DNA from 4 places in the Anaerotruncus sp. 1XD42-93 genome. Region 3 is predicted to be linked to each of the others. Evidence: predicted binding sites of a transcription regulator. Region 3 holds the regulator's gene; each other region holds the start of a gene.
The links. Region 3 encodes Rex, which represses fermentation and respiration genes when NADH is low (regulators of the CRP and FNR family bind a similar motif). Its sites were predicted from a motif close to ATTGTTAANNNNTTAACAAT; they were not measured.

Region 1: the regulator Rex is predicted to act here: its motif matches at 2,550-2,569, upstream of D5269_RS09385 (phosphoglycerate kinase).
Region 2: the regulator Rex is predicted to act here: its motif matches at 4,695-4,714, upstream of gap (type I glyceraldehyde-3-phosphate dehydrogenase).
Region 4: the regulator Rex is predicted to act here: its motif matches at 2,133-2,152, upstream of D5269_RS08290 (OadG family transporter subunit).

The regions. Positions count from the first base shown of each region.
Region 1 covers NZ_QZEG01000021.1:3,662-11,151, reverse strand. The annotation lists gene mfd (transcription-repair coupling factor) at 1-2,149, shown strand, start outside; gene D5269_RS09385 (phosphoglycerate kinase) at 2,625-3,842, shown strand; gene tpiA (triose-phosphate isomerase) at 3,992-4,765, shown strand; gene gpmI (2,3-bisphosphoglycerate-independent phosphoglycerate mutase) at 4,791-6,308, shown strand; gene D5269_RS09370 (DUF5655 domain-containing protein) at 6,424-6,801, opposite strand; gene D5269_RS09365 (cofactor-independent phosphoglycerate mutase) at 6,882-7,490, opposite strand, start outside.
Region 2 covers NZ_QZEG01000014.1:627-8,116, reverse strand. The annotation lists gene D5269_RS07450 (hypothetical protein) at 1-346, shown strand, start outside; gene D5269_RS07445 (hypothetical protein) at 376-624, shown strand; gene D5269_RS07440 (bacteriohemerythrin) at 740-1,651, opposite strand; gene D5269_RS07435 (metalloregulator ArsR/SmtB family transcription factor) at 2,216-2,551, opposite strand; gene D5269_RS07430 (4Fe-4S binding protein) at 2,499-3,122, opposite strand; gene D5269_RS07425 (4Fe-4S dicluster domain-containing protein) at 3,119-3,325, opposite strand; gene gap (type I glyceraldehyde-3-phosphate dehydrogenase) at 3,616-4,629, opposite strand; gene D5269_RS07415 (sensor histidine kinase) at 4,899-6,050, shown strand; gene D5269_RS07410 (hypothetical protein) at 6,060-6,287, opposite strand; gene D5269_RS07405 (hypothetical protein) at 6,295-6,837, opposite strand; gene D5269_RS07400 (hypothetical protein) at 6,875-7,345, opposite strand.
Region 3 covers NZ_QZEG01000008.1:44,279-51,768, forward strand. The annotation lists tRNA gene D5269_RS05060 (tRNA-Val) at 657-732, shown strand; gene D5269_RS05065 (dCMP deaminase family protein) at 927-1,418, opposite strand; gene rsmA (16S rRNA (adenine(1518)-N(6)/adenine(1519)-N(6))-dimethyltransferase RsmA) at 1,618-2,466, shown strand; gene D5269_RS05075 (redox-sensing transcriptional repressor Rex) at 2,522-3,196, opposite strand; gene D5269_RS05080 (FapA family protein) at 3,430-5,352, shown strand; gene D5269_RS05085 (magnesium transporter CorA family protein) at 6,137-7,072, shown strand; gene D5269_RS05090 (cytidyltransferase-related domain protein) at 7,338-7,490, shown strand, end outside.
Region 4 covers NZ_QZEG01000016.1:38,603-46,092, reverse strand. The annotation lists gene D5269_RS08300 (serine hydrolase) at 1-764, shown strand, start outside; gene D5269_RS08295 (S8 family serine peptidase) at 840-2,027, opposite strand; gene D5269_RS08290 (OadG family transporter subunit) at 2,253-2,693, shown strand; gene D5269_RS08285 (sodium ion-translocating decarboxylase subunit beta) at 2,730-3,908, shown strand; gene D5269_RS08280 (UvrD-helicase domain-containing protein) at 4,191-6,575, shown strand; gene D5269_RS08275 (hypothetical protein) at 6,926-7,147, shown strand; gene D5269_RS08270 (YoaK family protein) at 7,309-7,490, shown strand, end outside.

The DNA.
Region 1 (7,490 bases), on a different contig from region 3:
CCCGCGGCTGGTCTATGTGGTGGGACGGAGCATGAGCGCGGGGGTCGAGTATCCCGACCTCAGGCTTGCGATCCTCTCGCAGGCCAAATCGGTCCGCCAGGGCATCAAAAAAAGGCCCCGCCACAAGGAGGGCAAGCAGCTCAAGGACATCAGCGACCTGACCCCCGGCGACCATGTGGTTCACATCGCACATGGGATCGGGGTGTTTGAGGGGATCGTCAAGCGGGAGATACAGGGGGTCGTCAAGGACTATATCAAAATCCGTTATGCCGGGACCGACACCCTCTTTGTACCGGTCACCCAGCTCGATCTGGTGACCAAATATGTCGGGGTGCGGGAGGATGCGGCGGTCAGGCTCAGCAAGCTGAATTCGGTCGAGTGGCAGAAGACCCGCGCGCGGGTGAAAAAAGCGGTCGAGGATATGGCCAAGGAGCTGACCGAGCTTTACGCCAAACGGATGCAGGTCAAGGGGCACGCATTTTCCCCCGACACCGATTGGCAGAACGATTTCGAGCGCCGGTTCCCGTACGACGAGACCGACGACCAGCTCCGGTGCATTGAGGAGATCAAGGCGGACATGGAGCGGGAATCCCCGATGGACCGGCTGCTCTGCGGGGATGTGGGATTCGGCAAAACCGAGGTTGCTCTGCGCGCCGCGTTCAAATGCGTGATGGACGGCAAACAGTGCGCGCTGCTCTGCCCGACCACCATCCTCGCCTGGCAGCATTACCAGACCGTCCGCCGCCGGATGGAGGGGTTCCCAGTCAAGGTAGACCTGCTCTCCCGGTTCCGCACCGCGCGGGAGCAGAAGCAGGTGCTCGACGAGCTGCGCCGGGGGGAGACCGATATCATCATCGGCACCCACCGGCTGGTGCAGAACGACGTGAAGTTTAAAGACCTCGGGCTGTGCATCATCGACGAAGAGCAGCGGTTCGGGGTGCGGCACAAGGAAAAGTTCAAGGAGATGCGCGCCAATGTGGACGTGCTCAACCTGTCGGCAACCCCGATCCCGCGCACCCTCAACATGGCGATGAGCGGTATCCGGGATATGAGCATCCTCGAGGAGGCGCCGCAGGACCGCCACCCGGTACAGACCTATGTGGTGGAGCACGACTGGGGCCTGGTCACACAGGCGATCGAACGGGAGATACGCCGGGGCGGGCAGGTGTTCTATCTGCACAATCGGGTGGAGAGCATCGACAGCTGCGCCTATAAAATCCAGCAGCTTGTGCCGTCCGCGCGGATCGTCACCGCACATGGCAAAATGAACGAGGAACAGCTTTCGGCGGTCTGGCGGCAGCTGCTCGACTACGAAGTGGATATTCTGGTCTGCACCACCATCATCGAGACAGGGGTGGACGTCCCCAACTGCAACACGCTGATTATTGAGAACGCTGACCATATGGGGCTTTCCCAGCTCTACCAGCTGCGCGGCCGGGTGGGGCGTTCAAACCGGCGGGCGTTCGCCTATCTGACCTTCAAGCCCGACCGGGAACTTTCGGACATCGCGACCAAACGGTTGGCGGCAATCCGGGAGTTTACCTCGTTCGGTTCCGGCTTCCGGATCGCGATGCGTGACCTTGAGATCCGCGGCGCAGGCAATATCCTCGGTTCTCAGCAGCATGGGCATATGGAGGCGGTCGGCTATGATATGTACCTCAAGCTGCTTTCGGATGCGGTCGCCGAACAGCGGGGGGAAGCCCCCACCCATGCCGCCACCGAATGTATGGTGGATGTGCGGGTGGGCGCGCATATCCCCGAGGAATATATCGACAACCTCGCCCAGCGGATCGACATCTATAAGAAGATCGCGGGCATCCAGACTGAGGAGGACGCGCTCGACCTGATCGACGAGCTGATCGACCGGTTTGGGGAACCGCCCGAGGCGGTCAAGGGGCTTGTGGATGTCGCGCTGGTGCGCAATACCGCTTCGCTCATGGGCATCCGCGAGATTTCCCAGCGCGGGGACGCGGTGCTGCTCTACCCCGAGGTGATGGATATGCAGCGTGCGGGAGCGCTCGCGGTCAAGCTGCGCGGCCGGGTGATGGTCAGCGCAGGCGCGAAACCGTATATCACGGTCAAAATCCCGCCGGGGTCGGAACCGCTCGACACCATCCGGGAAGCGCTCGCCGCGATGGACGAAGCTTAGAACCTGTTTGGTATCTTTGGCAAGGAGGCTTTTTCTCTTGCAAAAAGCCCCCTCTTGCCGCCCTTTAGGCGGCAATTCACCCGAAAAAAGCGCTTCACAGGCTAAGGCGTTCCGCTCGCTGCGGCGAGCGGCGGGGGCTCTGCCCCTCGACCCCGCCACCTTTGAAAAGGTGGACGAAACTTTTAGTTTCGATTTTTCAAACAGCTCCTAGATACTGTTCTGTATTCATAGGCGGCTCTCTGCGCCCATTCAGGCACAGACTTGAAAAGAATCATTCCGATTCTTTTCAGATGCTCCGATTATAAAATTCATACAAAATGCCAAAAATACTGGAAGAAGAGTCCGGAAATCATGGAAACCCCTTGCAAAAAAACAGCGTATGGATTAAAATAGCAGATAGATTGATGTGAAATTAACAAAGGCAGTCCGAGGCCGGTTTCTACCGTCCCGGGCTGCAACGAAAGGATGGCAGAAAATGACCTCATACAACAAAAAATCCGTGGACGACATTCAGGTTGCCGGGAAAAAGGTGCTCGTGCGGTGTGACTTCAACGTTCCGCTGAAAAATGGCGTCATCACCGATGAGAACCGGATCGTAGCGGCGCTCCCGACCATCAAAAAGCTGATGGCGGACGGCGGGCGTGTGATCCTCTGCTCCCACATGGGCAAGCCCAAGGGCGAGCCGAAACCCGAGCTTTCGCTCGCACCGGTGGCAAAACGGCTCTCCGAGCTGCTTGGCAAAGAGGTTGTCTTTGCGGCGGATGACAACGTGGTCGGCGAAAATGCCAAGGCCGCGGCGGCAGCCCTGAAGGACGGAGACGTCATGCTGATCCAGAACACCCGTTACCGCGCCGAGGAGACCAAGAACGGCGAAGCGCTCAGCAAGGAGCTGGCAGAGCTCTGCGAGGGACAGGTGTTTGTCAACGACGCGTTCGGCGCGGCCCATCGTGCGCATTGTTCGACCGTCGGCGTGGCTTCGTTCGTCAAAGAGGCGGCGGTCGGCTATCTGATGGGCAAAGAGCTCCAGTATCTGGGCAACGCGGTTGAGAACCCGGTCCGCCCGTTTGTGACCATCCTCGGCGGCGCCAAGGTTGCGGATAAACTCAATGTCATCGAAAACCTGCTCAACAAGGCCGACACCCTGATTATCGGCGGCGGCATGGCGTATACCTTCCTCGCGGCGAAAGGGTACGGCACCGGCACCTCGCTGCTCGATGCCGAAAAGATCGGTTACTGCAAGGAGATGCTTGCGAAGGCGGAGGAGAAGGGCGTCAAGATTCTGCTGCCGGTCGACTGCGTGATCGCCAAATCGTTCCCCAACCCGATCGACGCGGAAATCGCGATCGAGACGGTCGCGGCCGACCAGATCCCCGACGGCAAGATGGGGCTTGACATCGGCGAAAAAACCCGCGCCCTGTTTGCCGAGGCGGTCAAGTCGGCAAAGACGGTGGTCTGGAACGGGCCTATGGGCGTGTTTGAGAACCCGCAGCTTGCGAAAGGGACGATTGCGGTGGCGGAGGCGCTCGCCGAGACCGAAGCAACCACCATCATCGGCGGCGGCGATTCGGCGGCAGCGGTCAATATCCTCGGCTTCGGCTCCAAAATGACCCATATCTCGACCGGCGGCGGCGCGTCGCTCGAGTTCCTTGAGGGCAAGGTTCTTCCGGGGATTGCCTGCGTAAACGACAAATAAAAGTTCGCGCATCTGTCTCTGCGGGGCGCCGTTTTTCGGACGACGCCTGCGCGGAGGGAGGGGAAGCCGCTGTCCGGCAGAACGGGCGGCTTTCCCCTTTTGTCGTGAAAGATACCATATAATCATCAAAGTTAAAGGAGTGTCAGACGATGAATAAAGCACTGCGCAAGGCGGTTATCGCCGGCAACTGGAAGATGAACAAAAACCGTTCGGAAGCGGCGGCACTGATTAAAGAGCTGGGGCCGCTGGTCAAGGATGCGGATTGCGAGGTCGCGGTATGCGTCCCGTTCATTGATCTCGAAACCGCGCTTGCGGTTACTGCTTCGGATGCGGCAAATGTGAAGGTCGGCGCTGAAAACTGTCATTGGGCGGTATCGGGCGCATTCACTGGTGAAGTCGCGGCCCCGATGCTCGCCGAGATGGGGGTCTATTATGTGGTCATCGGGCACAGCGAGCGCCGCCAGTATTTTGGCGAGACCGATCAGACGGTTAACCAGCGGGTGCGTGCGGCGCTCGATGCGGGCTTGCATGTGATCCTTTGCGTGGGCGAGCTGGAAGCGCAGCGGGAATACGGCATCACCGAGGAGATTGTTGGGATGCAGACCAAGGTTGCGCTGCATGGCGTTTCGGCAGACGAGCTGAAACGGATCATCATTGCGTACGAGCCGGTCTGGGCGATCGGCACCGGCAAGACCGCCACCGCCGAGCAGGCGAACGAGGTCTGCTGCTATATCCGTTCGGTCGTTGCCAAGCTTTATGGCAATGCGGCTGCGGACGGTCTGACCATCCAGTATGGCGGCTCGATGAATGCGAAGAATGCGGCCGAACTGCTGGCACAGCCGGATGTAGACGGCGGGCTGATCGGTGGCGCATCGCTGAAAGCCGCGGATTTTGCCGAGATTGTAAAAGCGGCATCCAAATAACCGGCTGCAAAAGAGGGAGGCAACCATGAAAAAACCTTTGGCATTGATTATCCTTGATGGCTTCGGACACAACCCGCTGGAGTATGGCAATGCGATCGCGGCGGCGCATAAGCCGAACCTTGACAGGCTCTTCAGGGAAAATCCTCATACGCTGATCGGCGCATCGGGGATGGATGTCGGTCTGCCTGATGGGCAGATGGGAAATTCGGAGGTCGGACACACTAATATTGGTGCAGGCCGGGTGGTCTACCAGGAGCTGACCCGGATCACCAAGTCGATCGAGGATGGGGACTTTTTCGAAAATCCCGCGCTCAGAGGCGCGATGGACAACTGTGTCAAAAACGGTTCGTCACTGCATCTGCTCGGGCTCTGCTCGGATGGCGGGGTACACAGCCATAACCGGCATCTTTACGGCCTGCTCGAGATGGCAAAGCGGTGCGGGGTGCATAAGGTTTATGTGCACTGCTTTATGGACGGGCGGGATGTGCCGCCGACCAGCGGGCGCGATTACGTCGAGGAGCTGGAAATCGAGATGAACCGGTTGGGCGTCGGGCAGATCGCCACGGTGATGGGCCGTTATTACGCGATGGACCGGGACAACCGCTGGGAGCGTGTTTCGCGCGCCTATGATGCGATTGTCTACGGCAGGGGCAACTTCAATGCTTCGGCGGTTGACGCGATGGAAAAATCCTACGGCTCCGAGACGACAGATGAGTTTGTCGAGCCGACTGTCTGCCTGAAAGGGGCGGAGGTCCGCAGCGGGGATTCTATCATCTTCTTCAACTTCCGGCCCGACCGCGCCCGGGAGCTGACCCGCACCTTTGTGGACCCTGATTTTACCGGCTTTGAGCGGGAGAGCGGACGCAGGGAGACCTATTTTGTCTGCATGACCCAGTATGACGCGACGATGCCAAATGTGCAGGTTGCATTCAAGCCGGAGAGCCTGACCAACACGTTTGGAGAGTATATCGCGGACAACGGCCTGACCCAGCTCCGGATCGCCGAGACCGAAAAGTACGCACATGTGACCTTCTTCTTCAATGGCGGCGTCGAGGCCCCCTACCAGAACGAGGACCGCGCGCTGATCCCATCCCCGAAGGTCGCGACCTATGACCTCCAGCCCGAGATGAGCGCATATCTCGTGACCGATGAGGTGGTTAAGCGGATCGAGAGCGGAAACTACGACGTGATCATCCTCAACTACGCCAACTGCGACATGGTTGGCCATACCGGTGTATTCGAGGCGGCGCAGAAGGCGGTCGAGGCAGTGGATACCTGCCTTGGGCGGACCGTCGACGCGATTCTCAAGATGGGAGGATCGGCGTTGATTACCGCTGACCACGGCAATGCCGACCAGATGTATGAGCGGGATGGTTCGCCGTTCACCGCACATACCACCAACCCGGTGCCGCTGATCGTCGTCGGGCAGGGGAACTGTGAGCTGCGCAAGGGTGGCCGTCTGGCTGACCTCGCTCCCACCATGCTGAAAATACTCGGCCTGCCCCAGCCCGCCGAGATGACCGGCGAATCCATCATCCTATAATACAGCAAAAAATCAGAAAACCGCCGGACAGGATTTCCTGTCCGGCGGTTTTCTGCATCTGGCGATGGAACGGGGCTTCAATATCCCATCGCACCTTTTACAACCCACTATACGGTCATTTATATGCTGCAAAAGCAGCGGCCTCTTTTACCCATGCGATCAGTTCACCGTCGATCTCCTCTGTCTTGGAGATCAAAAGATGATGGGTCCAGCGGTTGGGATAGGGTTCTGTTGCAACGTCAATCCGGGGAGACTCCACCTTCCGATCCAGCCCAAAAGTTATGACCAGATAAGGATTGGGACAGTCCTTTTTCTTCCGCACACGCGCGAATGACACACATGCAAACAGATGCCTGTTCACAAAGGAAATCTGCGTTTTCTGGACTTTGACTGTTACTCCCTCCAGTTCGGCAAAGATGCGCCTTTCAAACTGTTCGTAGAGTGGAAGCGCTGCCGGCATCTGGTTAAAAAAATGCAAAATAGCTTCATCCATCCGTATGTCTCCTTTACACACCAAAAATCAGGAGTAAAACCGGCGCGAACTGAAAAAAGGGCGGTGTGCTGTGTCCCGTTTCATTGAGCGGAGCTGATGAGCTGTTCCATCATCCGGTGGCCTTCGGGCAGATACAGGCCAGTCGCCTGTGCAAGCGCCTCGGTATAGCGTTCGGTGGGCAGCTCGCCCGCGCAGTCACTGCGGTAGAGCACAAACGGGACCGGCTCGGAAGTATGGGTACGGATCGACAACGGCGTCGGGTGGTCGGGCATCAGCAGGATCGAAAACGGCTCGCCCATCTCCCGCAGGGCGGGGAGGATGACACCGAGGATGTCGCTGTCGATCAGCTCGATCGACTTGACCTTGTTTTCGATCTCATGGCGGTGTCCGCATTCGTCAGGGGCCTCCACGTGGATATAAACGAAGTCACAGCCGCTGCGCAGCAGCTCGAGTGCGGCGTCTGCCTTGCCTCGGAAGTTGGTGTCCACGTTCCCGGTGGCACCTTCCACATCGACCGATTTCAGCCCGGCACAGATGCCGATGCCTTTTATCAGGTCAACCGCCGAGATCACACCGCCGCGTACCCCGAATTTTTCCTGGAAGGGGGAAAGCGCAGGTTTGGTACCCTCGCCCCAGAACCAACAGGAGGTAGCAGGATTTTTCCCGGCGGCAATCCGCGCCTGATTGAT
Region 2 (7,490 bases), on a different contig from region 3:
GGAAAAATGTGAAACCTGCGAAAACCGGAAATACCAGGACGGTTCTACCGACCCGGGAGTTTCGTTCAAGACGCCTGGTAAGATCAACCCGGATGCGGCTGCAAGCGTTGTGCGCAGCCACGAGATGGAGCATGTGTTCCATGAGCAGGCGCAGGCCCGGCAAGATGGGCGGGAGGTTGTCTCCCAGAGTGTGGTTCTGCATACCGGTATCTGTCCGGAATGCGGCAGAGTATATGTCTCAGGCGGAACCACGCGCACAGTTACCCGTTCTGATGCGGAAGACCTGTTCCGGGTGGGGACGCCCGGCGCCCGCAAAGACGGACGCAGCCTTTTCGCTGCTGCTTAGAAGATCAATTTTAAAAGGGGAGCTTGTCTATGTCTAAAAAGGATTGGAGAATTGATTTTTCGCGCACCATTCAGGACCTTGCGCTGCTGTATACCCAAAATCACCTGCACGCTAAGGCGGAGAATGACGATCAGGTCAACCCATACTATGATCCGCAGGGCGCGATGGACTATATGCTGGAGACTTACTTCGAGGCAGTCGGCTATATCACTGGAAAAACCCAAGAATACGCACACATGTTTGAAGAACAGATGGAAGCCGAGATGAACGAGGAATGATGTGCATGTCAGGCTTTTGCCCGCAATCCAAAAATAAGCGCTGTGTTTTTGGGTGCTGACGATAAAACACCGCCCCGGCTGTTGCAGATGCAGTCGGGGCGATTTTTTGTCCTGTTCATTTTTTGTCTTTCTCTTTGAGGTCCGAAAACCGTAGATAGCCGCTGCGGTACCGGCGTTCCAACGTCTGTTCATCCAGAAAAACCGCAATCTCCAGACGTCCGGTTCCAGTGTCAATCTGAACGCCCACATTGTCCGGCCCTTCATATCCACAGGAAAAAACAGGCGTTTTGATTTGGATAATAATTCCACGCCGGTCCAGCTTAACCGCAGTGCTGCCGCAGGCGATATTGCTTAATTCGCAAAGGGCGGACTGCATCAGCTCATCCGGCTCCTCCAGATCAAACAGCATCATCCTCCGAATCAGGCTGAAGGACAACTCTTTGGAAAATCCAAAGACCGCTTTCCCCCGCAGCTCTCCACACAGCTCGATTTCAACAAAGAAATCTCCCAGTTCGCCAAAATGGTTGGTCTCATGCAATGATATCTGGCTGCGGGCAAAGCACGCCATCTTTTCGAGCACATCGGCCGTCCGTTCTGCAAACAGCCCGGTGCAGTGCTGGGACTGATGATGCATCGCCTTCTTGCGCGGACAGGCCACCAGCTTCTGGTCGCTGTCTGCCACATGATGGATCAGCCATGCAGTCAAGGTTCCGGCCAGATATTTGGTCATCCGCTGGTCATACCCGTTTTCGATCAGCTTTTCCTCGTATTCCTGTACCTTTCCGGCAAATTCGCGGTGCTGCTGGATATGCTCTTCCAGCCTGCTATAGCCGATTGCCCTCTGATAATCCTCTTCATCCTGAAAATGATATACCACATACTCTTTTAAAAAGTCAAGCGCTTTCTTGTAGGTTTCTTCTCCGGCACCGTCTCGCGCTGCCTGGACCAGAGCGCCAGTCATTTTAAAAAGCTTCTGATGCTGTTTATCAATCCGTTCAACACCTAGGCGGTAGCTTTCTTTCCACATTGCTCATTTTCCTTTACAGTCATTATTGTGTATATGTTTTTTTGATTCTGTCAAAAGCGTAGAGCGCTCTGACAGGCTGGACCATACCCCAGTATAATGGCGTGCCTGTAGTTATGATACCACAATCGCGAAGCGATGCGATATCATTGGCCATCGGGATGGGGGCAGGCTCTGCCTGCACATCGTCCTGGCCATAGCTCCGGTATGATAGCTGCTTTGCAGCTATTATATCATAATTCACCTAATGCGGCAAGCTACTTTTGTGGTGTTCTCATAAGGAATGGTAGGGAGCTGCCTCCTCGAGTTACATCCGATACCACCAACCAAAGCAATGTAAACGGATAAGAGCGGGCCGGTATAACCCATCCCGCCCCTTTAGTTTAGAACCCGTATTCACAACCATTCGACACCGTCTGAGCGGGTCTTTTGCCGGCCTGCCGCGTTGAAAAATCTTGCAATACACAAAGGATTGTCTGCGTTTTTTCGCCTTGCAGGGCAGCAAAATCCCTCGCCCATCCGGCATCCTCTGATTATGAATACAGGTTCTTAGATCATCTGCCCAGATCAGGGCTTACCTAGAGGACCAAACCCGCTGTCTTTTTCGCTGTCCTCCGGCTGCTCCTCGCAGTAATACTCTTTGATGGCCTCCAACAAAGCTGTCACCCGTTGATCTCGGATTTCATAGATGACATGCATCCCCTGCTTGCGGGACTCCAAAATTCCCGCCATACGCAGATGCCCCAGATGCTGGGACAGCGCCGAAGCGGTGATATGGGGAGTAGATCGGTGAATCTCCCCTACAGCTAACGGCCCCCGCATCAACGCACAGAGGATCAGCAGCCGGTGTTCATTGGCCAGTATTTTGAGCAGCTCTGCAATCTTCTTTGCTCTTTCCTCCACAAGCAACATCCTCTTTCTTTTGTCTCAGTCTGCAAATGCCTTGCGTCATCGTCCCCATAGGGCAGTATACGCACCAGGACCGGGGGCGGAACAGAACCATGGTGAAAAGGCCCAAAACAGTGGATGTCATCATGACACCGAAAAAGCCAAACGCAAACTGGGCAATCCATGGCGAAACCATCCCTACCTCCGCCCATTGCCAGGGAAGCTTGAACGTCCACAGCAGGGTCACCGTCTGCCGCAGCGGTGCGCCTGAAAATACCATCCAGGTGCTGCGCAGCATCAGCCCGAACATCACCATAAAAAATGCCAGAAATCCGCCGCGGAACCAGTAGCTGCGCAGAAACCTAGGGGGCGGCACATTTCGGGAAAGTCTGCGGCCCAGCAGCCCCAGGAGCTGTCCCCGTCCGCAATAGCGGTTGCAGTATACTTTGTTTCCGCCAATCACGGCCATTAGCAGGGGGATAAAGAAGAAGAACATGCCCAACCAGGCAAAAAGGATATTGCACAGCCCCAATGCCCAATAGAGAAGCTCTGCGGCCCAAAGGTAGTCATACCAGTTCCGTTTCATTCCACAGCCCCCCGTTGCACAATCGTAATCACATCTGCCGGGCAGATTCTGGTGCATTTTCCGCAGCCGATACAGATATTGCCGTCGATCTGAGCTGTCACACCCGACACAATGCGTATCGCGCCTTTTGGGCAAACCCGCAGGCAGCTCCCACAAGCCACACATTCCCTGCCAACCCGCGCCAGTCTTGTTGATGTTGCCATAATGCCTCCTTATAGTATTTAAGATAATTCTAATATACTATACGATTAAGACTCTGTCAATATGCCGGCTTCTATCACAATATCTATATCCTGATGGGCGGCTAAATCTCATTCATTTTCTGCAAGGCAAAGAGGCATAAAACGAAAAGGCACCAAGGCCTTGGTTTCTCAATAGCAGGCAGATTCAAATTGAGATTTTTTCCACTGTTTTCTCATCGAAAGCATAAAACCCGCTGTACAGCGTTTTCTGTACAGCGGGTTTTTGTTTCATTGAAAACTTCAGCCGTTGCTTATTTCGCGTCAACCTCAGCCATATGCCCGATGAGCATGAGAACTTTGTTGGAATAACCCCACTCATTGTCATACCAGGAAACCAGTTTAACAAACTTGTCGGTCAGAGCGATACCAGCCTTGGCGTCGAAGATCGAGGTATGGGGATCGGTGAGGAAGTCGGAAGAGACGACCTGGTCCTCGGTGTAGTCGAGGATACCCTTCATCGGACCTTCCGCAGCAGCCTTGACCGCTTTGCAGATCTCGTCATAGGACGCGGGTTTCGCGAGATTGACAGTCAGGTCAACCACCGAGACATCAAGAGTCGGAACGCGGAACGCCATACCAGTCAGCTTGCCGTTCAGCTCAGGGATAACTTTGCCGACCGCTTTCGCAGCGCCGGTAGACGAGGGGATGATGTTGCCCGCGGCAGCACGTCCGCCTCTCCAGTCCTTCTTGGAGGGGCCATCAACCGTTTTCTGGGTTGCAGTAGTCGAATGGACTGTGGTCATCAGGCCGTCAACGATTCCGAAGTTGTCGTTGATAACCTTTGCCAGCGGTGCCAGGCAGTTGGTGGTGCAGGATGCGTTGGAAACGACCTTCATGTCCTTGGTGTACTTGTCCTGGTTGACGCCCATGACAAACATCGGAGCATCCGCCGAAGGAGCCGAAATGACAACCTTCTTTGCGCCGCCTGTGAAGTGGGCAGAAGCTTTCTCGGTGGTGGTGAACACACCGGTAGACTCTACCACATAATCCGCGCCGCACTCGCTCCACGGAATCTCAGCCGGGTTCATCTTGTCATAGACCTTGATCTCTTTGCCGTTGACGACGAATTTGCCGTCTTTAGCGGAGACCTCACCCTCGAACCGACCATGCATCGAATCATACTTGGTCATGTAGACCATATAATCAACATCGATGAACGGGTCATTGATCCCGACGACCTCAAACTTCTCAGGCTGTGCAACAGCCGCACGGAAAACAAGTCTGCCGATACGACCAAAACCGTTAATACCAACTTTAATTGCCATTGGAAACAACCTCCTGTAATTTTGATAGTTATATTCTATACCAATTCCTGAAAAACTACAATATCTTTGTCAAAGTTTAAACGATTTTTTTTATTTTTTTCAAACCTGCGTGCTTTATGTAAGGGTTTTTATTGAAAACCACCAAGTAATATACTATAATTGATTTGTCGGAATTCGTCGAATTTCGTCCGGCACCAAAAATCCCCTGCATATCCCAATGAGCGAATGAGAAGATAACAAAAGACCCCCGATACGGAAAGGAATATTACATGAAGCAGCAGCAGGACGACCTGTTCTTCCAACAAATCACCAGTATGTTTCAGGCCGCTAATACCCCCGCCGTCATCACAGACGGTTCTTTCTCGCCCCTCTGGGCAAGCGACGCCGCGGTACAGGCAATGCCCTGTCTTGCGCTTCCAGATGGAGTGCAGCTTCTTCTAAACGGCCATGCCCCGGACGAGGTCAAAAAGGAGATTGCTGCGCGCGGCTTTTTTGTCAGCATGAATCCGGGCGGGATGCTCTCGGAGAATGCGGTGCGGCTTTCCGCGCTTTCCCCTGGAGACCCTTCCCGCTATCTGGTGCAGCCGGTCTTTACCTCCCCAAGCGGAACCGGCCTGCATCCCCAGGGAGCGAACCGGGTCCTTTCGAGCTTTTCGAGCCAGTACCGGCTGCCGTTGAGCAATATTTTTGCATCGCTTCATGGGCTGATGCATGTCTGTGCTTCCGCCGGAAGCGACTGCATCGAGGCGAGCGGGCCTTATTTTGAGTCCATCAACCAGAACGCGTTCCAGTTGCTGCGCAGCTGCGGGATGATCTTCGACTATACCTGCATGTTCAACGCAGTTGCCCCGCTTTCACCGCGCCCGGCAGACCTTTATCAATATCTGCGGGAGCTGCTTGGAGCGGTCTCGGTAGTACTCGAAAGCAACGGCATCCCCCTTGAATCTGATATTCCGGATGGCCCGCTGCCCGCGTCCTGCGATACCAACCGCCTCTCGATTGCGCTGCTCCAGATTCTCTCCAACTGTTCCCGGTTCACCCGGGAGGGAAACCGGGTGCGCGTACGGGTGCGGCAGGCCGGACAGCGGCTGCTCTTCTCGATTTCAGACCACGGTCTGGGCATTCCGGAGAATATCCTTCCCCAAGTGTTTGAGCCTTATTTCTCCTACCGACATGGGGACCATCCATTCTCCGGGAACGGTCTGGGGCTTCCCCTTGCAAGGCTCGCGATTGGGATGCTCGGCGGGGCAGTGACCCTCTCCTCCCAGCCGGGGGAAGGCACCACCGTCACTTTCACGATCCTCCTGCACGACATCAAAGGGACGCCCTCTGTGGAATGCAGCTCATCCGAATACCTCTCCAACCAGTTTTCCACCGTCCATGTTGCGTTTGCCGACAGTGTCCAATGCCCCCTCCGCTGACCCCAAATTTCAAGAAAATCCGACGCCTCTGTCCTGGCTCCGGATACAAAGAAGTATCCCTGAGAATCTGTTTCGCGTTTTTAAAGCAGGATTTCCAAGGGGGTTTTTCTTTTTTATGAGGACTTTTCCATTCCCCGTACAAACCGCCAAAAACGCCGCTGGACGGGGAATCCTGCCCAACAGCGTTTTTCCTTTTGGTATGATGGTATTATCCAAAGGAACCTCTTCTAAAAACATTGCAGCCTCATCCTTGCGCTTTCTGGGATTGCATCTGCTTGACTGCGAATAGAGAAAAAAGCTCGTAGCCGATAAAAACGCCTATGCAATACAGGCAGGTCCCCTCATGAGGCAAAAACCTTCCTATCCATGGGACGGCGGCTATTTCGTCCCACCCACATGGAAGGTGCTGAAATATAAAACGCAGAGGAACACGAAGCATCAGTTCCATCTCCCCATAAGGCAAGTCTACGAGCCTAGTACCAAGCGCAAAAAATCCGAGTATCAGTCCGAAGATCACCCAAAAGATCTGCTTGCGGGGCAATACCCGGTAACCGGTCCGGAAAAACGGCAGCTTATGTACCAGAAAACAGAGCAGCATCCCGATGCCAATGTTAAACAGGGCAAACGCGGCCCAGCCTAAAAGTTCGAACAGAATACCATAATATTGCTCATAGGTAGCATAAAAATAATTTAGCATAGACGCAAGAATCGAATTTACAAAGGTAAGTACATAAACCGCAATAACCAAAAGCAATAATTTTCCAATAAGCATAATATATTTTTTCATTACAAATTCTCCTTCTTATGCACAGGATCACAGGGCGCTAACACGACACCCTGTGATTCTGCTGTTTTATTTGGGATTGCGCCCGCTTAACCGCAAACATTGAAAAAAGCTCGTAGCCGATAAAAACGCCTATGCAATACAGGCAGCTCATCGCATTGGGTGAAAACCTGCCTATCCAATAGGGCAAGTTTATGATTCTGGCGTCAATCGCAAAAAATCCGAGCGCAAGTCCGAAGATGGCCCCAAAAATCTGCTTGCGGGGCAGCACCCGGTAGCAGATCCGAAAAAATGGAAGTTTGTGGAGTAGAAAACAGAGCAACACTCCAATGCTAAGATTGAACAGGATAAAAATTGCAAGGCTCAAGAAGAAAATTAGAGCGCCATATTGTGTATAGGTAACACCGAAATAATTATATATAGAAGCAAAAATTGAATTTACAAGAGTAAGTACGGAAACCCCAATAAATAAAAGTAACCATTTTCCAACAAACATAGTATATTTTCTCATTACAAATTCTCCTTCTTATGCACAGAATCACAGGGTGCTATCACGACACCCTGTGATATGGTTTGGCCTTTTTCCACTATATCAGAATAGCGATGTAATCTGGTGGTAACTTTACAGCTTGCACCGTCCGCATTCGCCTCAATGG
Region 3 (7,490 bases):
AGGATCAATTTGGCTAAATCGGACATTGGAACGGAAGCGGACGGCTGCCCGCGGATCGTTCTGGCCATAGCCATGATAGAATAGCTGGTTCGCAGCTATTCAGCCACATCCGCGGAGCGGTTTGGCTGAATCGGCCATCCGAACGGAAGCGGGCGACTGCCCGCGGATCGTTCTGGCCATAAGTAATGATATAATAGCTGGTTCGCAGCTATTCAGCCACATCCGCGGAGCGGTTTGGCTGAATCGGCCATCCGAACGGAAGCGGGCGACTGCCCGCGGATCGTTCTGGCCATAGCCATGATAGAATAGCTGGTTCGCAGCTATTCAGCCACATCCGCGGAGCGGTTTGGCTGAATCGGCCATCCGAACGGAAGCGGGCGACTGCCCGCGGATCGTTCTGGCCATAAGTAATGATATAATAGCTGGTTCGCAGCTATTATATCATATTCCGCTTTGGTTGAACAACCCTTTTCTTCTCCATTTTGCCGGGATTCACAGGGCAATATTTGACAGATTTGCATAAAAAGTGCCCTTTTCCCGGGGCACTTTTCCGATCTATAAAATTTTTTTAAAATTTTTTGTATTTTCCTCTTGATTTTTCCGGACAAGTGTTATATAATAACAAACGTCGTCAGCGAGACAGATACAAAAAATAAGGACGGTTAGCTCAGCTGGTAGAGCACCTGCTTGACGTGCAGGGGGTCAGCGGTTCGAACCCGTTACCGTCCACCAGGGGTGCTGTTCGGGCAATAGTCCGGGCGGCATTTTTTTGTTGTCTAAAAAAACTCTGCATGGGGCCAACGCATGGATGTCTGTTGTACCGCTTTTAAGGGAGCGCCCCACCCGGTCAGCGGCGGGGCGCCGCCTCCCGTTCAACCTCGCTGCTTTTATAAAGTGGATCGGGAATGACATTGACTTTCCATCTCTCAATAATTGGAGAGGCCGCTGAGAGACTCGTCCTGTTCCACCCACGCTTCGTTGACATCATACACTCGATAAGCGTCCCGCGTGTCCCGCACCACCACCGTGGATATCCCCGCGTTGATAATCAGGCGTGCACACATCGAACAGGGGCTGGCGTTCTGGACATAGCTGCCGTCGCTGACCTCCCTGCCGACCAGATAAAGGGTGGCTCCAAGCATATCCACGCGGGAAGCGTGGATGATCGCGTTCATCTCGGCGTGCACCGACCGGCAGAGTTCATACCGCTGCCCCCGCGGGATATTGAGCTTTTCACGGGTGCAATAACCAAGATCAGAGCAGTTTTCGCGCCCACGGGGTGCACCGACATAGCCAGTCGAAACGATCTGGTCATTTTTTACGATGATCGCCCCAAAATTGCGGCGCAGGCAGGTGCCGCGCTCGGCCACTGTTTCGGCAATATCAAGATAATAGTTTGCTTTATCACGTCTTGTCATATAGAACACTTCCTTTATATTATCAATCTCTGAAAATGGAGCGGACTGTTTTAAGGCCGCTCCAAGAGGACCTGCGTTCCGCAAAGCCGCTGTATCCGGACAAGGCTTGCGACTTTGTCCTGGATGCATTATAATAGAACCAGCCAATCTTGGTGAATTTTACAAGAAGCCGCAGCAGATGCTGCGACAGAGGAGTTTTATGGAGCAGCTTTCCAACATCGGCGTGATCCGGGATGTGCTGTCCCGACACGGGTTTACCTTTTCCAAATCACTGGGACAGAACTTCCTGATCAACCCGGCGGTCTGCCCGCGGATGGCCGAACTGGGCGGAGCCGGCCCCGGAGTCGGGATGCTTGAGATTGGCGCAGGAATCGGGGTGCTTACCGCCGAGCTGGCCAAACGGGCGGATAAGGTGGTCTGCGTCGAGATCGATACCCGGCTGCTGCCAGTGCTGGACGAGACCCTTGCCGGCTATGACAACATTGAGATCGTCAACGCTGATGTGATGCAGGTCGACCTTTCCGCCCTGATTGCCGAAAAATTTGCAGGGATGCAAGTGGCGGTCTGCGCCAACCTTCCCTACTACATCACCTCTCCGGTTATCATGCGCCTGCTTGAACAGCGGCTTCCCATCCGGTCGATCACCGTTATGGTGCAGAAAGAGGCGGCCCAGCGGCTTTGCGCCCGGCCCGGCACGCGGGAGGTCGGTGCAGTCAGTATTGCAGTGCGGTACTACAGCGAGCCAAAGCTGCTGTTCCAGGTGTCCCGCGGTTCGTTCCTGCCCGCTCCTGATGTGGATTCGGCAGTGATCCGGCTGGATGTGCTGCCCAACCCGGCGGTGGACGCACCACCCGAAGCATTTTTCCGGGTGGTCAGAGCAGCGTTCTCTATGCGCAGAAAAACACTGCTGAACTGCCTTTCGGGCGGGCTTGGCATTCCCAAGGCCGAGGCGGACAGCCTGCTCATACGGGCAGGGGTCCCATCCAGCGCGCGGGCAGAACAGCTTGATCTGGAGCAGTTCGCGTCGATCGCGCGCAGTCTTCTTTGAGCAGGATTTCCGGCGATGGATGCAAACCCGCAGCTTCCGGCCAGCGGGAAAGGGGCTATTTTGCTTTTCCGGATAGGCCGGATGCTTCCTCATCCGCGTAATAGGCATTGATCTGGTAGCAGAGTGTCATTAGGCTGTCCCCGAGGTGGACATTCTCCACCACTGCCCCTTCAAAGTTGAGGGTCAGGTCGTAATGGGAGAAATTCCAGAAACAGTTGACGCCCAGCGCCATCAGTTCTTTTGCGCAGTCATAGGCGACCTCTTTGGGGATGCACAGGATTGCAGCGCGCGGGCGGTGGGCTTCGCAAAAAGCGGAAAGCCCGGCTACATCCTGAACCACCAGCCCATTGAGCGCCTGCCCGATGATCTGGGGGTTGACGTCAAATATCCCTTCGAGCCGGAACCCACTCGATTCGAAATGCATATGCTTTGCGATTGTGCGCCCAAGGTTGCCCGCGCCCAGCAGGATTGTGCCGTTCAGCTTGTTCAGCCCCATGATGTTGGCGATCTCCTTATGGAGCGCCGCTACATTATAACCGTATCCCTGCTGACCGAATCCGCCAAAGCAGTTCAAATCCTGCCGGATTTGCGACGCGGTGAGCTGCATGAGCTGCGCAAGTTCACGGGAAGAGATGCGGGTCACATCTTTTTTCAAAAGATCACCCAAAAATCGGTAATATCTGGGAAGACGTCTTACCACCGAGCGGGAAACCCCTTCATTTTTTGGCATAAGACCACAACCTTTACTAAAAAATCAAATAGCAGGTAAAAACCTGTAGAAAATCTGTACAATATGATAATATTATAACAGGTTACGGGAATTGTCAAATAAAAAGCAACCGTGTGCTTTTGGGATAAATGAGAAAAATAAGCGAAAAAATTCTGTCCAAAATTTATGCATGATATGGTAATTCTGATTCAAATATAGTAAAATAGGGATAGAGGATAGGAGGTGAAGCAAGAATGGATCCGGAGAAAGAGACTCAGGTGTTGGAGCCGGAACTGGATGAACAGGATCAGGAGACGCAGGAAAGCCGCAAACAGGCCAGCGCCAATGACGGAGACAAAACACAGACCCTGCTCTACCGCCTCTGGCTGAAGAGCCAGCAGAAGCGAAAGCCGAAACCCGGGCGGGATGGAGCGGAAAAGTCCGGCGAAGACGAGCCGGACGAGGAGGACGCCTCCGAACCCACATTCGCGCAGCAGGCTTCGGTCATCAGCGATGCGAAACAAACTGCATGGCTGGAGGACAGTACCGGGGATGGCATTCTGGACCTCTGGCAGCAGTGGGTGCTGACCTATAGAATACAAGGGCAGACATATGACCCGTTTTCCGAGATCGAGCCTGCGGAACAATCCGAAAGTCCAGAAGGCAGCGAAGGGGATGCCGCATCGGAAGAAGCCGGACAATCCGATCGCCTTCCGGAAAGCTCGAAAGAGAATGAGCGGGACCATATGATGACCGAGCTTCAGCAGGCTGCACAGGTACGCCGGGCGCATAAACAGCTCGACGAAGGGGAATCCAATAAAAATGCCCTGCTTTATTTCTGGCTGTCCAAGGATGTCATGACCGTCTGGATGTTTGCATTCCCTCCGCTCAACGGTGGGATGGAAATGACCGTAGATGCGGTCGATGCGCGGTTGGAAAGCATGGGCGTCAACTTTGGAATCAACCGTGACCTCATCCTTCAGGCAGTATCCAAGCGGATGTATTTCAAACTGCTTCCGATCGCGAAAGGCCAGCCTCCGGTTGACGGAATCGACGGCAGGCTGGAAAACTGCCGGGAGATGACGGTCAAGCTCGAAGAGGAAGCCGATGAGGAACAGAACGTCTACCATAGCATCAACCAGATTACCCGCGTTGTAAAGGGGACGCCGCTTTTCCGGGCGATCCCCCCGGTAGAGATGCAGATGGGGATCAATGTGCAGGGAGGCCCGGTGCGCGGGAAGACCGCGAAACCGGTTATGATGCCCAAAATCCCGAATACGCAGGTCTCATCCGACGGTTCCATGCTCGTCTCGGCGATTGATGGCTATCTCACCTTCGAGAATAACCATTTTTTGGTCAAAACACTGTTGGTCATCAATGGGGATGTTGATTACTCAATGGGCAACCTCGAACATTCAGGGGACATCCTGATCTATGGAGATGTCTGTGAAGGGCTGGTCATCCGTTCCACCGGCTCGGTTGAGGTGCGCGGGATGGTTGAGAGCGCGCAGATTTATGCCAAAAAAAACATCACGCTCGGCAAAGGGATCAACGGGAATCTGACCGGCAGGCTGGAAGCGCAGGGAGATATCCGCAGCAACTTCATCGAGAACTGCGAGGTAATCGCGGCCGGGGACATCTACGCCAGTTCGATCCTCTGGTCGAATGTCTCATGCGGCGGGAGTTTACATGTTACTACCGGGCGCGGCACCATTATTGGAGGCCAGCTTGCGGTCATCCGCAATGTCGAGGCCAAACTGATTGGCAACGGTTCTAACCGGTACACCAAATTTGTGATTGGGAGCACCCCTCAGATCGTTGAAAAGCAGCGGGATCTGGAACAGCAGGTTGCAGACATTCAGAAGCGGCTGCGGGAGGTGCTGAAGGATCTCGAATTTCTCAAACGCCAGAAATCTTTGGATGAGGACCGTACCAGAATTCTGGGAAAGCTCCGTCTGGAAAAGCCGTTGCTGCAAATGAAGGAGCGGCAAAAGCTCAGTGAGCTTGGGGAGGTCTGCGAGATCATCCACAACTCGAACAAAGGGAGGATCCGCTGCGATGTGCTCTATTCAGGAACCAGCATCTCGATCGGTTCAGCAAGCATAGTTGTAACCTCTACCTACTATAAATGCAACATTTATTATTGGGAGGACGAGGTCGTGATCGGCACCTGTTGACCTGGCTAAAAGGGCTGAAAACAGTGGGTTTTTCTGCAAAATCGGCTAAATCAGGCGGTTAATGTATGTTAGCCGCCTGATTGTTGGTTTTTGAGCAAAATCCGTTTGCAATCGCGGATTTCTGTGGTATAATAGCTGCAAAACAGCTATTATACCAAAACGATGGCCAGGACGATACGCAGGCACAGCCTGCTCCCGTCCTGATGGCCAATGATACCACATCGCTTCGCAATTGTGGCATCATAGCTGCAAAACAGCTATGATACCAAAACGATGGCCAGGACGATACGCAGGCACAGCCTGCTCCCGTCCTGATGGCCAATGATACCACATCGCTTCGCAATTGTGGCATCATAGCTGCAAAACAGCTATGATACCAAAACGATGGCCAGGGCGATACGCAGGCATAGCCTGCTCCCGTCCTGATGGCCAATGATACCACATTGCTTCGCAATTGTGGCATCATAGCTGCAAAACAGCTATGATACCAAAACGATGGCCAGGACGATACGCAGGCACAGCCTGCTCCCGTCCTGATGGCCAATGATACCACATCGCTTCGCAATTGTGGCATCATAGCTGCAAAACAGCTATGATACCAAAACGATGGCCAGGGCGGTGCGCGGGCATAACCTGTTCCCGTCCCGGTCAAAACAGCAGGAGGTGTACAGTTTTGAACCCTGACCCAGGAAACGGCCACAGTAGCAGGCTGCAAAAAGAACAGGACCGAGTGTCAAGGGGAACTGCCGCCGAGGGAGCTGCCCCTTGAAGAAAGGGGTTTGCGATGCTGAATTTTTACAAGACAATAGACAACCGCGTTCTGCGGATTGACGCTCCGGAAACGGGGTGCTGGATCTCTGCGGTCAGCCCGACCGAAGGGGAAATCGCGTTTCTGACCGGAGACCTCGGAGTCGAGCCGGATTTCGTGCGTGCCGCGCTCGATGAGGAAGAAAGCTCCCGTATCGAGAGCGAGGAGGGACAGACCCTCGTGATCGTTGACTATCCGTCTGCGGAGGAGCAGGCGGATGAGAACAAGACGATCCTTTATACGACACTTCCAATGGGTATTATCATCACACAGGAATATGTAATCACCGTCTGCCTGCATGAGAATATGACCATCCTTGATCTTGCGGCCGGACGGGTGAAAGGGCTGCAAACCTCGCTGAAAACGCGGTTTCTGCTGCTGACCCTGCTGCGGATTTCCCAGCGGTTCCTGATCTACCTCAAGCAGATTGACAAAATTTCATCGACTACCGAGCAGCGGCTGCACCAGTCGATGAAAAACAAGGAGCTGATCCAGCTTCTGGGGCTGGAAAAATCGCTGGTTTATTTCTCCACCTCGCTGAAAGCAGATGAGATCACCCTTGAAAAGATTCTGCGCGGGCGGATCATTAAGCTCTATGAGGAGGATGAGGACCTGCTCGAGGATGTCCTGATCGAGATCAAACAGGCAATCGAAATGGGGAACATCTATTCCAACATCCTCTCCGGGACAATGGATGCGTTCGCGTCGGTTATCTCAAACAACCTGAACATTGTGATGAAGGTGCTGACCTGTATCACGATTGTTATGGCGATCCCGAATATCGTGTTCAGCTTTTACGGCATGAATGTAACCGGACTCCCATTGGCGGTCTGGTGGTTCCCGATTGTAATTGCGCTCATCGCCAGCGCGATCGTGACGCTCGTGCTGATGAAAAAGGACATGTTCCACTGAACATCAAAATCAGGATAGAAAGCAACGCCGGATGAAATTTCCGGCACAGCCTCTGCCGCGGGCCACCCCCAACGCAGGGGCTGCTGCTTTCCAGGCAGCAAAACGGCTGGCAGGATTCGAGGATGGGAAAAAATCCTTCAAAGCGGCAATTCTGCCCTGCAAATCCCTTGCCAAACCTTGTAAATGGGTGCATAATATGACTGTAAGATCAACTGAAATTTTGCCGGGCATCCCCCAGGCCCGGTAAGGAGATGGAGGAAACCCTATGTCCAAGAAATTGATCCGACAGGCAGCGCTCGATCTTTCCCAGGCGATGTGTGGACGCGAGTTCCTGCAGCGGCTCTCGATAACCAAAAAGGCGATGACCGCCCTAATGCACGATGCCGACTGGCCCACCCTGCTGGGACAGATTCTGCCG
Region 4 (7,490 bases), on a different contig from region 3:
GGATCGCCATGGAGGAAGGCTATATTGGCAGTGTGGACGATCTGCTCTCTGACTATCTTCCCCAGGTATTGGAGCTGGAGGACGAGGGAAAGCAGCAGATTACCCTGCGGCATCTGCTGACCCATACTTCAGGGCTGGAATGGTATGAGTGGGGCGGAAGCTACAGCAACTGGGGGGAATTCCGTTCGGCGGATAACTGGGTGGACTATATTTTAGGCCGTCGACTGGTCTACGCCCCCGGAACCGTATTCAATTACAGCACCGGCAACACCCATCTGCTGGCAGCTGTTTTGGAGAGGGTTACCGGCAAGGGTCTGGCTGATTATGCCAGAGAGAAGCTGTTTGACCCCATGGGGATGGAGAGCGTTATCTGGGGGACCGATCCGCAGGGGATCGCCGATGGTGGAAATGGACTGATCATGTCTGCCCGGGATGCGGCAAAGTTCGGCCAGCTCTTTTTGGATGGCGGAATCTGGAATGGTCAGCAGCTCGTTCCGGCAGACTGGGTGACAGAATCCACCACCGTCAAAAACAACGGCGCCGGTGACGGAACAGGGGCCTACGGTTACCAGTGGTGGATTCGTTCTTTCGGGAATACGGACACTTATTATGCTTTTGGTGCATGGAGGCAGTATATTTTTGTTGTGCCCTCTTTGAATCTTGTGACAGTGATTGCCAGCCCCGGCCCACAAAGCAGCTATGCTTCCCGCGATTACTTCACCAGATATGTCCTGCTCGCCTGTCAGGGATATAGCAGCACTTAAAGTGAGTATAAGTGTTCAGCCTGCAAAAAAACCTCGCCAGCGGCGAGGTTTTTTATTATAGAGGAACGGGATTTCTTAGGATACGGACACCTGTTCGATCATCGCCGCAGGGTCGATGGTTTTTCCAAACGAATAGGTTTTACCGTCCCGCTCCAGTGTGGCGGGACGTGAAGTCTCTTGCAGTGCCTGTACAAACAGCTCAAAGGTGATGCCGGGCTGTGCCTGGCAGGCGAGCGCATACAGCCCCGCAACATACGGAACCGCCCAACTCATGCCGCCGTTGTTATAGAAAACATAGTCCTGTTCACCGGTGGGGGAGGCAGTGGCGCGGCGGTCCATCGGGATCAGCAGTTGGCCGCTGTAGTCCTGGGCATCTTCTTCAAAGAGATACGGTTCCCAGAACATGCCCGGACGCACGCTGGAAGGGGCCTCCGGGTCGGCAAGTGGAAGGCGGCCGCTTCCCATAAACGGCAGCAGCGGGTCATTATCCGCCACGTAGACAAATGCGATCCCCGCTTCCTGTGCACGTTTTACTGCGGCCTGCATCTCGGCAGCACCCCGGGTATCCGGCATCCAACCACGTGACATCGAAATCACACGGATTTTCTCCCCAGCCGGAAGCGTGTTGTTCAGGGCGATGATATCATCGACCGTTTGCGCGCGCAGGGTGAGGTCGGGTTCTCCATCCTCGGAGGAACTGTCACACGCAAAAAAATAGAGCAGGGCGTCCGGCGCGACCCCAACCGTTTTCCCGGCCGCGATCGAAGCGACCGCCGCCCCATGCATCTGTGCACCTGCCCTTGAGGAGACCGGCCCATATTCCCGGTAGCAGCGCAGCCGGTCGGCATACTCTTGGTGCCCGGTCAGAAGGGTCTGGTCAATGATCGCGATTCCGACTCCTTTCCCGGTGATCCCTTTTTCATGCAGGGCGCGCACCCCCAACCCCGGGTTTTTGCCCTGTTCCATCACAGCAGCAGGGTCGAACCCGTCCGGCAGAGTGTCCGGCCAAAGTGTTTGGCTGTCAAAGTCCGAAAGGAGGAGTGCGTCCAGCTCCCCGGAGAGGTCCGCCGACCGCAGATCGGTGCTGCGCAGGTCACGGGTACCGTCGTCCCATGCTTCGGGCAGCGCATCGAGCGCACCGAACATCTGGGTGAAATCAGCGGCAGGCGGTTCGCGGCAGAGGTCTGGAGCGGAGCCGGGGCTGCTGCATCCTGTATTTAGGGCCGCTAGGGCTGTGCAGAGCAGGCAAAGCATTTTTTTCATGAAAATCCCTTCCTAAAAGAATAAAAATTTTTTGGCAAACCAAGTATACAGCGATTTGTCGGGAAATGCAAGGATATGCGGCGTTTTTTGCGGTTCCGTGAAAAGTTTGTTAAGATTTTTTCATAAGTTGGCACAAAACCGATTGCAAAAACCAAGAGAATATAGTATACTAAGCGTAGTTTCGATTTTTGTTCGTATAACTTTATAAAGGTAAGGAGAATGATTATGAGCATCGATTTTACCCTGGCAGGTGCGGTAATCTTTACCGGACTCGTAGTCGTATTCACTGCGCTGGTCGGGCTTTGGGGGATTGTCGCCCTGTTTGGAAGGTTCTTTTCAGCGGCATCGAATAAGCCCAAACCGTCCGAGCCGCCCAAAGCGGCGCCAGCTCCGGCCCCAAAGGCGGCAGCTCCCTCTGCCCCCGCTGCTCCGGCACCCAAGGCAGCGCCAGTCCCAGTTGTGGAAGACGGGATCGGCGATGAGATTGTGGCAGTCATTGCGGCGGCAGTTGAGGCGATGGGTGCAGGAGAATCCGGTGGGTATGTCCTGCAAAGCATTCAGAATGCGGCTCCGGTTGTTGGCACAGCTCCCCAGCACCAGCAGGTAAAGGGTGGGCGTCCCGCATGGGCACAGGCGGGTCTGATGCAGAATACGCAGCCGTTTTAATCAATCTTGAATGAATTTGTTGAAAGGACTGACAACATGTTTGCAATTTTTCTGGATTCTGTAGGCACGCTGATCCAAAACTGCGGCTTTACCAGCTTGTCGTTTGGGCAGGCGCTCATGATTCTCGTCTCGTTTGTACTGATGTATCTTGCGATCGGCCGCGGATTTGAGCCGCTTCTCCTTCTGCCGATTGCATTCGGTATGTTTCTGACCAATATCCCCAACGCAAACCTTTATCATACCCTGATCTTTATCAACGAAACAGGGCATATCGACTGGTCGCTGCTCGCTGAGACAGGCGGTCTGCTCGATTATCTCTATCTGGGCGTCAAGCTGGGCATCTACCCGCCGCTGATCTTCCTCGGCGTCGGCTGTATGACCGACTTTGGTCCGCTGATTGCAAACCCCAAGAGCTTCCTGATGGGTGCGGCGGCGCAGCTCGGTATCTTCCTCGCGTTCTTTGGCGCGCTCTGCATCGGGTTTACACCTGCGGAAGCCGGTTCGATCGGTATCATCGGCGGTGCGGATGGTCCGACTGCGATCTTCACGACAACACAGCTTGCCCCGCATCTCCTTGGTTCGATTGCGGTTGCAGCATATTCCTATATGGCGCTTGTCCCGATCATCCAGCCGCCGATCATGAAGGCGCTGACCACCAAAGAAGAGCGTATGATCAAGATGGAGCAGCTCCGTCCGGTTTCCAAGATCGAGAAGCTGATTTTCCCGGTCCTGGTTACGATGGTCGTTTCCTTCCTGGTTCCGGATACCACCCCGCTGATCGGTATGCTCATGCTGGGCAACCTGTTTAAAGAGTCGGGCGTCACCGATCGTCTTTCCAAAACGGCCCAGAATGAGCTGATGAATATTGTCACCATCTTCCTCGGCGTCACCGTCGGTGCGACTGCGAACGCCGCCAGCTTCCTGAACCTGAAAACGCTGGGCATTGTCGCAATGGGCCTCTGTGCGTTTGCGTGCGGTACTGCGGGCGGTGTCCTGCTCGGCAAACTGATGTGCGTCCTCTCGGGCGGCAAGATCAACCCGCTGATCGGTTCGGCTGGTGTTTCTGCGGTTCCGATGGCAGCGCGTGTTTCTCAGAAGGTCGGCCAGGCGGAGAACCCCACCAACTTCCTGCTCATGCATGCAATGGGTCCGAATGTTGCGGGTGTTATCGGTTCGGCAGTTGCTGCCGGCGTCCTGCTTGCGGTTTTGAAATAATCTGTCCTGTAAAAAAAGACGATGCCGCGGATGCAGAATGCATCCGCGGCGTGTTTTCTTGCGTGGACTTTGACAGGGACCTGCTTTGCAAAATCGTAGTTTCTACTGCGAGCCGCAGCGAAACATTTTGAACGCAACCGTTCTGCAAGCTGGGCGTAAAATACGGCTCACTGGTGAAGCACGTTTGGACGATAAGCGGGGGCTTTTCAGGTGCGGAAGCATTTTGAAAGAAAGGCAGAAAACAGGCTTTAAAATTTAGATGCAGCTTGGAAGGGAAAGAGAATGGATTTACAGTTAAAAGCGCGATATATCAAAGTCAAAAAGGAGATCATAGACGACTTTTTCAAACGGATGAACGACAGGCAGCGGGAGGCGGTCTTTGCGGTGGATGGGCCAGTTCTGATCCTCGCGGGGGCGGGAAGCGGCAAAACCACCGTTATCATCAACCGAATTGCAAATATGGTGCAGTTTGGGAACGCCTATCATAGCGATTGGATGCCCGAGGGGATCACCGAGGAGGATGTGTCCTTTCTGGAGGAATATGCAGCAGGAGAAAACTGGGAGATGGAGCGGGCTTTCTCGCTGATTAAGAACCGAGCGGTCATGCCTTGGAACATTCTGGCGATCACGTTCACGAATAAGGCTGCGGGGGAGCTGCGGGAGCGGCTCTCCGCGATGCTTGGCTCGCTCGCGGATGAGGTAAACGCTTCGACCTTCCACTCGGCCTGTATGCGCATCCTCCGCCGCGAAATCGACCGTCTGGGCTACTCGAGCAGCTTCACGATCTATGACACTGATGATTCGGTGCGACTGGTCAAGGCCGCACTCAAGGAACTGAATCTGGATGAGAAAAAATTCTCCGCGAAGGGGGTTCTTTCGACGATCGGGCGCGCCAAGGATGAGCTGAAAACGCCGGAAGATTTTGCGGATTCGGCAGGGGAGGACTTCCGGCTTCAGGTGGCTTCTAAGGTCTATCGAATCTATCAGCAGCAGCTGCGGGCAGCAAATGCGGTGGATTTCGATGACATCATCATGCTGACTGTCCAGCTCTTCCAGCAGTTTCCCGAGGTGCTGGAGCATTACCGCAACCGGTTCCGCTATCTGATGGTAGACGAATACCAGGACACCAATCGTGCCCAGTTTGAGCTGGTGCGGTTGCTTTCGTCCCACAGCGGAAATCTCTGCGTGGTAGGCGATGATGACCAGAGTATTTACAAGTTCCGGGGAGCGACGATCGAAAATATCCTACAGTTTGAGGACACCTTCCCGGGCGCACGAGTAATCCGTCTGGAACAGAACTACCGGTGTACCAGCACCATCCTAGATGCGGCAAACGCGGTGATCGAGAACAACACCGAACGTAAGGGCAAAACCCTCTGGACAGAGAACGGAACCGGCGAGCCGATCGACGTTTACCGGGCAATAGACGAAAACGGAGAGGCGCAGCATATCTGTGACCGGATTTCCGAGAATGTCAAAAATGGGGCGCATTATGCCGACCATGTGGTTCTTTACCGGATGAATGCGCAGGCGCAGATGCTGGAGCGGGGGATGGTCAAAGCGGGCATCCCGTATCGGATTATCGGCGGCGTACGGTTTTATGAGCGTAAGGAGATCAAAGATATTGTCGCCTATCTCAGCCTGATCCACAATCCGGCGGATACCCTGCGTCTGCGCCGGATCATCAACGAGCCGAAACGAAAGATTGGTGACGGGACTGTAAACATGGTGCTCGAACTTGCCGCCGAATCGGGAAAATCGGCATTTGAGGTGGTGGACCATGCGGATACATATGAACCGCTCGCGCGCCGGGCATCCGATCTGATGCAGTTCGGGCAGATGATCCATCGTCTAATGGAGCTGGCGGACACCTGCCCCTTGGGAGAACTGCTTGACACCCTGCTCGAGGATACCGGCTATCTGCGGATGCTTCAAGCGGAAGGATTTGAAGGACAGACCCGTCTTGAGAACATCGAGGAACTGAAGTCCACCATGAACCGATATGAAGAGGAGAACACAGAGCCGACTCTGGCCGGTTTTCTCGAGGAAATCTCGCTTTATACCGATATCGACAAGTTCGATCCGACTGCGGACAATGTGGTGCTGATGACGATGCACTCGGCAAAAGGGCTGGAATTTGACCATGTGTTTGTTGCGGGGATCGAGGAAGGAATCTTCCCAGGTGTGCAGTCGATGTTCGATCCGGCCCAAATCGAGGAGGAACGGCGGCTCGCATACGTTTCACTCACCCGGGCAAAAAAGCGGCTCTATCTTTCAACCGCTGCACAACGGATGCTGTTTGGGCAGACAATGCGGAACCGTCCGTCCCGTTTTTTGGCCGAAGTCCCCGGGGAGCTGACCCAGCTGACCGATGCGGTTTTGCAGCGGCAGGCGGCACCGCAGAAACAGCCCACCGTTCGCAGGCAGCGGGTCAATCCGACCGATAAGCTGATCGGGATTGGAGGCGGTATGCCCCGTTCCCAGCAGGAGAATCAACCTGAGATTTCCTACCGTACGGGTGACCGGGTCAGCCACAAGGTTTTTGGAGAGGGGACGGTTCTTTCGGTCACGCCGATGGGAAATGACCATCTGCTGGAGGTCGCATTTGGAAGCGTTGGCACCAAAAAATTGATGGCCAAATTTGCCAGATTGTATAAAGAATCTTAAATATTGCAAAATTCGAGCTTTTTAGGGAAAATGAACCTCGAATTTTAGGGATGTAGCGAGAAAAATATAGAATAGTCCGTTTTTTCGACAAGAGATGACACCGCTCTTGTATATAATAAACATGCAAGAGGCCTTCAGACAGAAGCAAACAGCTTCAGAAGAAACGATTTTTAGGTCCATGGTCCCGTCGCGAATGCTGTGGAAGAAACGAAATGTTGAGGAAGAAAGAGGCTTTGGTTTGACTTCTAAGTCAAAATGCAGACAGGGTGAAGCTTGTCACATGGAAATAACCGGTTTTTTCATGTTTTTGGCGAATATAAAAAGGTTGCATGTATAGGAGGTATATAGGAATGCGGAAATTGAAGAAATTGGTATTATGGCTGATTGCTTGTCGAATCGAAGGGAACTGGAGAAAAATTGACCGCAATCGCAAACAGATGAAACGCCTGATCGCCGGTAAGGTGCCGTATACATCGGACAAGCTGATCCGGCTGGACATGGAGACTGCGCGTCTGGGCCAGGAGGCCATGACGATGCAGCGCTGCTACCATGATATGGAGCGCGCAGGATAAAGGGGGACTCTCTTCTGTTTGCCGTGGGCAGAAATTTCTGCCCGCGGCATGTTTGCTGTATTTTTTAGACTGGCATCCATCAGCTCCCAATTTCAGGGATGTCTCTGAACGGTATGGGTGGCGGCCCCCGCTATATCCTGTTTTTGAAGAAAGGAGAAAGAATGAAAAAACCGCCCCCTTGTGGGACAGGCTTCATTCTACAACGTCTTATGGGACAAAAACTGAAACAAAAACAGATGTCGGATTCGCTCACGGTGGGAGTTCTGCTCGCTGTGGTGGGCGGATTTCTGGATGCTTACACCTATCTGCTGCGCGGGCACGTATTTGCCAATGCACAGACCGG